DNA from 3 places in the Blautia obeum ATCC 29174 genome. Region 3 is predicted to be linked to each of the others. Evidence: predicted binding sites of a transcription regulator. Region 3 holds the regulator's gene; each other region holds the start of a gene.
The links. The regulator Rex, encoded in region 3, represses fermentation and respiration genes when NADH is low (regulators of the CRP and FNR family bind a similar motif). The targets are predictions, from matches to a motif close to ATTGTTAANTANTTAACAAT.

Region 1 (2,276 bases), 290 kb from region 3:
TGCTTTTCTTGCACCTCTTGCAGAAATAGTACCATCGAATTCTTCAGCTTTATTTCCCTCAGCATCATATACTTCTGTTCTGTTGGCTACAGCACCGACAGTAGCTCCGTTCAGACGCAGGAAACCAGTCACAATATCTTTGCCGTAATCTTTCTTTGTTTCGAAGAAAATGCCGTTGTCAGCGATTCTGGAAAGTGCGATGGATGTATCGCCTGCACATGCTGTGATATCGTCACAGGTGCGGTTCAGATCATCTGTACATTCTACGAAGGAATCATTATCTTCAAAATTAGAAGGAAGAAGTCCGATCAACTGACGGATCTGTCCAAGAATTTCTTCTTCGGAGCCTGTTCCGTCTACAAGACCTGTTTCCTCGCTCTGGAATGCAGCAGCTGATGTATCGCATTTTTCTGTGTAATTGCCATCCAGTGCATTCGGGCTGTTTACGAACATTTTGCCTTTTTGGGATTCAATAAATGTGAAATCTGTCAGAGCCGGAATAATTGCCATTCCACCACCGCATGTACCGAATACAGCTGTAATCTGTGGAATCATTCCGGAAGCCAGTGTCTGTTTCAGATAGATGGATCCAAATGCTTCAAGAGCATCAGTAGCCTCCTGAAGACGCATACCTGCACAGTCAACAAGACCGATCACAGGAGCTCCAGTCTTCATTGCAAGGTCATACAGAGCGGTAATCTTTCTGGCATGCATTTCACCAACAGTTCCGTTTAATACGGAAGCATCCTGGCTGTATACATATACAAGATTTCCGTCGATCACACCATATCCGGTGATAACACCGTCTGAAGGCGCTTTTGTTTCAGTTAAATTGAAATCTGTGGATCTGGCTGTTACGCTTTTTCCGATTTCAACAAAACTGTTTGCGTCAAGCAAAGAAGTGATTCTTGTGCCTGCTAAGCTTTGTGTTGCATTACTCATTCTTTCTTGCCCTCCATTTTATAAAATTTTAAATATAACCAAAATTTTAGCCGATTGTAATTGTAACCTGTTTTCAATATTTTTTCAATAGATTTCCTGTTTTTTTGTTAAAAGTTTAACTCCCATGTCGTTTTTTTTACAGTAGGGTTCTGATATGTCGATATGTTATTGGAATATTACAGAGTAATTTCCTAAAACGCAAAAACTTCTCCCGCAACAGGAGAAGTCAGGTCTGTTAATGAAAAAAATTCTTAAATACAAGCTCTGCGCAATGGGTGAATGTATTTTTCTGAATGTTTTCTGTTGCCAATATTGGACAGGAAAAAAAATTGTTATCATTAAGAAGATAAATGATCTGTCCAATCTGTTCGCCTCTTCTGACAGGAGCACTTAGATGTTCTTTTAAACGGATCTGATATTGCAGCCGGTCATCTGAGCCAATCAGAATCTGTCTGTTTTTTTCGTTATCCGAAACAGAAATCTGACCTCCTGTATATACAGAACTTCCTGCACCGAAATCATTCAGAATACCATTTTCAACGGGAATATAGGAAAGCTCCGGCTCTTGCCAGAAACTCCGGTATTCATAGTTGCTGTTTCCATAATTAAGAAGTTCCAAAGTATCATGCCATTTGTAGTTTTTATGGTCAGGCCAGCCGGCACCAAGAAGGGCAATGATAAAAGTTTTGTTATCTTTCTGACAGGCACAAACATAACAATATCCGGCATCACCGGTATATCCGGTTTTCCCGGCAAGTACACCGTCCGTCATATGAAGTAGTGCATTAGTGTTATGGACCGAAAAGTGTCGTTTTTTACTTAAATCAGAAAAAGAATACTCTTCTGTCTGTGTAATCTTCAGAAAGACATCATTGTGGATTGCATAACGCATGATCAGAGCCAGATCTTCTGCAGTTGTGTGATGTGTTCCACCAGAATTTTCTGCATCCAGTCCATTCGGAGTGACAAAGTGTGTGTTTTTACATCCGATTTCTTTTGCCTTTGCATTCATCATAGCTGAAAAATTATCTACAGATCCACCGATACATTCAGCAATCGCAACGGCAGAATCATTATGACTCTGCAACATCAGGGAATAAAGAAGGTCTTCCAGATAATATTGTTCTCCGATTGAAAGACCAAGGCGTACTTCCGGTTGACTGACAGCATTTGCAGAAACTTTGACATAGTCATCGCCCTTTCCGTTTTCAAGAGCAAGAATGCAGGTCATTACTTTGGTAGTGCTCGCGTTCGGACGAGGCGTATTACCTGATTTCTGATAGAGAACTCGTCCGGAATCACCATCCATCAATACTGCTGACAATGCATAAAGA
Region 2 (2,276 bases), 1.5 Mb from region 3:
AGCAGCTTTCTGTCCAACGATCTTGGCATTCAGTGCACCATTGATCAGGATTGTTTTTCTTACTTTTTCAATCTCATCTTTCTTCAGGAAGTAGCATCCTCTGTACTGAAATTCTTCTTTAACTGCTTTATATACACCTTCGAGAACTGTTACGGACTGTTCGGATGCACAGATCATACCATTATCAAATGTTTTGGAGTGAATGATAGAGTTTACTGCCAGACGAACATCTGCAGTGTCATCAATGATAACCGGTGTGTTTCCGGCGCCAACTCCAAGTGCCGGTTTTCCGGAAGAATATGCCGCTTTAACCATTCCAGGACCACCTGTTGCAAGAATGATGTCAGCTTCTTTCATTACAAGATTTGTAAGTTCAAGGCTCGGTACATCGATCCATCCGATGATGCCTTCCGGAGCACCTGCTTTTACGGCAGCTTCCAGAACAACTCTTGCAGCTTCAATCGTACTTCCTTTTGCACGAGGATGTGGGCTGATGATGATCGCATTTCTGGTTTTTAACGCGATCAGCGTTTTAAAGATTGCTGTGGAAGTCGGGTTTGTAGTTGGAATAACTGCCGCGATCAGACCGATCGGCTCCGCAATCTTCTTGATTCCATAAACCGGATCTTCTTCAAGAACACCACAGGTTTTGGTGTTTTTATACGCATTGTAGATATATTCTGCTGCATAATGATTTTTGATGACCTTATCTTCAACGATACCCATTCCAGTTTCTTCAACAGCAGCTTTTGCAAGCGGGATACGTGCTTTATCAGCTGCAGTTGCAGCAGCTTTGAAGATTTTATCTACCTGCTCCTGTGTATAAGTGGCGAAAAGTTTCTGTGCTTCTTTCATCGCAGCGATCTTTGCTTCCAGTGCTTCCGGAGTATCAATGATTGCCGGGATGTGGGTTTCTTTCTTTGCCATTTGTGAATCCTCCTGTTTTTCTGTTATGATATGAGCCTTATTCTTTAGTCCGATAAACAATTCCGTCAATTTATTAACGTTAATTATTTATCAATGATTGATATGCGCTTATTATACGGGTTCGTTAATCATTTGTCAATCTGTATTTTGTTAAAATTTCAAACAAATTGTTTCTTACATTTTCGCCATTAATCAGCATTTTATACAATCCGTATTTTCATCATTCCTCTTAATTCCCAGGCAAAAAATTTGATATACACCTGTTTTCAAAGTCTGTTTCCTCGATTTCATGCTCATAAGATTGTGATTTTCATAACAAAATTTTCTATTTTTTCCTGTCATATTTCTCCACCCCTTTTCATAGATTAAATGATGGGAAACAGAAATCCAAATCAAGATTCCCGCACACGGGTTGCATTCCAGCTAACGCTGGCAACGCGACTGTTTAACTTTGATTTAACGCAAATCACGTACAGATTTATTACTGGAGGAGTATTCTAATGGGAACGGGAAATGCATTACGGGCAACAGAAACATTTACACTGATACAATTAGAGGAAGAAAGACAGAAATTGAAAAAGAAAGAACTTCTTAAGAGCATGCTGACCGACAGTGAATTTAGCATTAAAGGACAATGTGCCATCAATCTTATGATGACCAAACTCGACATCATCAACACATTTCTGCTGATGAAATATAAACGGAATTTTATTCAGATGAAAACCTGGAGACTCAAAAGCTATGACAGTGTCTGCAAAAAAATGCAGAAAAAAGGACTGGAGCTGAATTTTGATCTGGCACTGGAAAAGATCAATGACCTGATCGGTGTTCGTGCTGTATGTGCTTATGTAGATGATATTTACAAAGTGGCTGACCTGATCGAAAAACAACAGGATATCCATATCCTGAAAATCAAAGATTATGTACAGCAGCCAAAGAAATCCGGCTATCAAAGCCTTCATCTGATTCTGGAAATTGCAATTCCATTCCAGAAAGAAAACCAGTGGATCAAACTGGAATTGCAGCTTCGAACTGCTGCCATGGATTACTGGGCCAACCTCGACCATCAATTGCGTTACAAACGCGGACAAAAGCAGGCAGCAGTGATCAATGAAGAATTACAGCAGTGTGCTTCTGTGATCACACAGCTCGATCAGAAAATGCTGGATATCCGTAAAAAAATTGACAAGATCTGACCAGCGCACCACCGGTGCTTCCTCGATATGCACTGCAAAAGACGCAGGGGCATGACCAAAAAAGTCAGCTCCTGCGTCTTTTTTATCTGTTTTTACTCTTATAAATTTCTATTATACATTTTACAAATTCGTGTACTGTACATTCCGGCTTCC
Region 3 (2,276 bases):
ATGAGATACAATGAAAACAGCACCAGGATAATTGAGAAGATAAGTTTCCAGCCAGGCAATGCTTTCCATATCCAGGTGGTTGGTAGGCTCATCGAGCAGAAGGATATCTGGTTTGGAAATCAGCAGTTTACCGAGGGCAACACGTGTTTTCTGACCGCCGGAAAGAGTCGCCACCTGTTTGGTAAAATCCTCTTCTGTAAATCCGAGACCATTCAGAACACCCATAAGTTCGCTTTTGTAGGCATAGCCATTCTCCAGTTCAAATTCATGAGTCAGGCGGGTGTAGGAGTTCATCAGGCGGTCAAGTTCTTCGCCGGAAGCATTTTTCATCTGGACTTCCATGGCACGAAGGCGTTCTTCCATATCGATGATATACTGTTTGGTGCTTAAGAGTTCTTCATATACAGAAAGGTGTCCCTGCACATCCTGATACTGGGCGAGGTAACCGATGCGTTTGTCCTTGGCAAGAACTACCTGTCCGGCATCTGCATGGATCTCTTCCATTATAATGCGAAGAAGTGTGGTTTTGCCGGCACCGTTATTACCGATCAGAGCAGCTTTTTCGCGTTCTTCTATATGAAAAGAGGCATCTTCCAGAATCACTTTTTCACCGAAGGATTTGGAGATACCCTGACATGATAAAATCATAGTTATTCCTCCGAAGTAAATATACGGTATGATTATAAAAGCAAAAATGGCCTTTGTAAAGGAAAATCAATGAAAATTGTACATATTTGACAACATTGATTGACAACAAAATGTCAATTCGTTATAATTAACGAGAAAGTGTAAGGAGGGACAACGGTGGAAGCAAAACAGATTTCAAAAGCTGTGATTAAGAGACTGCCACGTTACTATAGATACCTTGGTGAACTTCTGGAAGACAATGTAGAGAGAATCTCTTCCAATGATCTTAGTAAAAAAATGCGTGTTACAGCGTCTCAGATACGTCAGGATCTGAATAATTTCGGGGGATTTGGACAGCAGGGATACGGTTATAATGTAAAATATCTTTATACAGAGATCGGTAAGATCCTGGGGCTGGATATCGTGCATCCGATGATCATTGTAGGAGCTGGTAATCTGGGGCAGGCACTTGCCAATTATGTTGAGTTTGAGAAGAGAGGATTCAAGCTGGTCGGTATTTTTGATGTAAATCCGGTACTTGAGGGAATTGCGGTTCGTGGGATTGAGATTCAGATGATCAGTGATCTTCCTTTCTTTATGAAAGAAAACAATATTGAGATCGCAATTCTGACATTGCCGAAGAATAAGGCACGTGATATGGCGGAGATTCTGATCGAGAACGGAATCAAAGCTATCTGGAATTTTGCACATATCGATCTGGATACTCCGGATGATGTGATCGTGGAGAATGTTCATCTTTCAGAGAGTCTTATGACATTATCCTATAATCTCAGTCAGTATCGTCAGGAACATATAGACGATGAGAAATAAGCAGCACTTATAAAGTGATGGCAGGACGGACAGACAGGCTGTTACCCGGCTCCTTATGGCAAGGAGGCTGCGTAATGGCCTTTTATGCTAATTATGGCAGGTGAGGAAAAAGAATGAAACAGATTGTGACCTGTAAAGAAATGAAAGCTCTTGATGGAAATATGATTGAGGGAATCGGGATTCCGTCCTGTGTCCTGATGGAACGGGCAGCTCTGAAAGTCGCAGAAGAACTGGAACGGACGCTGGCAGACAAAAAACAGGAAGAACGGATTCTCTGTGTCTGCGGAAACGGGAACAACGGAGGAGATGGCGTGGCTGTTGCCCGTATTCTGAAACTGCATGGTTATCGTACAAGTCTGTATCTGGTGGGGAATCCGGACCACAGGACTGTGGAAATGCAGCGTCAGCTGGATATTGCAGCTGCCTGTCAGGTGCCGGTTGTGAATAACCTGGAAACAGAGGAATATACTACTATAGTAGATGCCATTTTCGGCGTTGGGCTGAGTCGTCCGGTCGAGGGCAGTTACAGAGATGTGATCATGGCACTGAATCAGTTGAATGCCTGGAAAGTGGCTGTTGATATTCCGTCCGGAGTAAATGGCGATACAGGAGCAGAACTTGGAGTTGCTTTTCATGCAGATCTGACAGTGACATTTGCATTTCGGAAAGCAGGCCTTTGCCTGTATCCGGGCAGGAAATTTGCCGGTAAAGTGATCGTTGCGGATGTTGGCATCTACGCGAGTGATAAGGTGAAACCATATTTATGGCAGACAGAAAAAACAGATATTCATTTTCTGCCGGATAAAATTGTTGATGGA

Region 1: NQ503_RS09380 (acyl-CoA carboxylase subunit beta) is a predicted target of Rex. The motif match lies at 1,046-1,065, and genes of this name have one in related genera.
Region 2: adhE (bifunctional acetaldehyde-CoA/alcohol dehydrogenase) is a predicted target of Rex. The motif match lies at 1,003-1,022, and genes of this name have one in related genera.

The regions. Positions count from the first base shown of each region.
Region 1 is NZ_CP102265.1:1,955,965-1,958,240, forward strand. It holds gene NQ503_RS09380 (acyl-CoA carboxylase subunit beta) at 1-942, opposite strand, end outside; gene NQ503_RS09385 (D-alanyl-D-alanine carboxypeptidase family protein) at 1,178-2,276, opposite strand, start outside.
Region 2 is NZ_CP102265.1:3,163,137-3,165,412, forward strand. It holds gene adhE (bifunctional acetaldehyde-CoA/alcohol dehydrogenase) at 1-927, opposite strand, end outside; gene NQ503_RS15200 (GTP pyrophosphokinase) at 1,428-2,123, shown strand; gene NQ503_RS15205 (pyridoxal phosphate-dependent aminotransferase) at 2,276-2,276, opposite strand, start outside.
Region 3 is NZ_CP102265.1:1,667,572-1,669,847, forward strand. It holds gene abc-f (ribosomal protection-like ABC-F family protein) at 1-648, opposite strand, end outside; gene NQ503_RS07855 (redox-sensing transcriptional repressor Rex) at 805-1,458, shown strand; gene NQ503_RS07860 (bifunctional ADP-dependent NAD(P)H-hydrate dehydratase/NAD(P)H-hydrate epimerase) at 1,572-2,276, shown strand, end outside.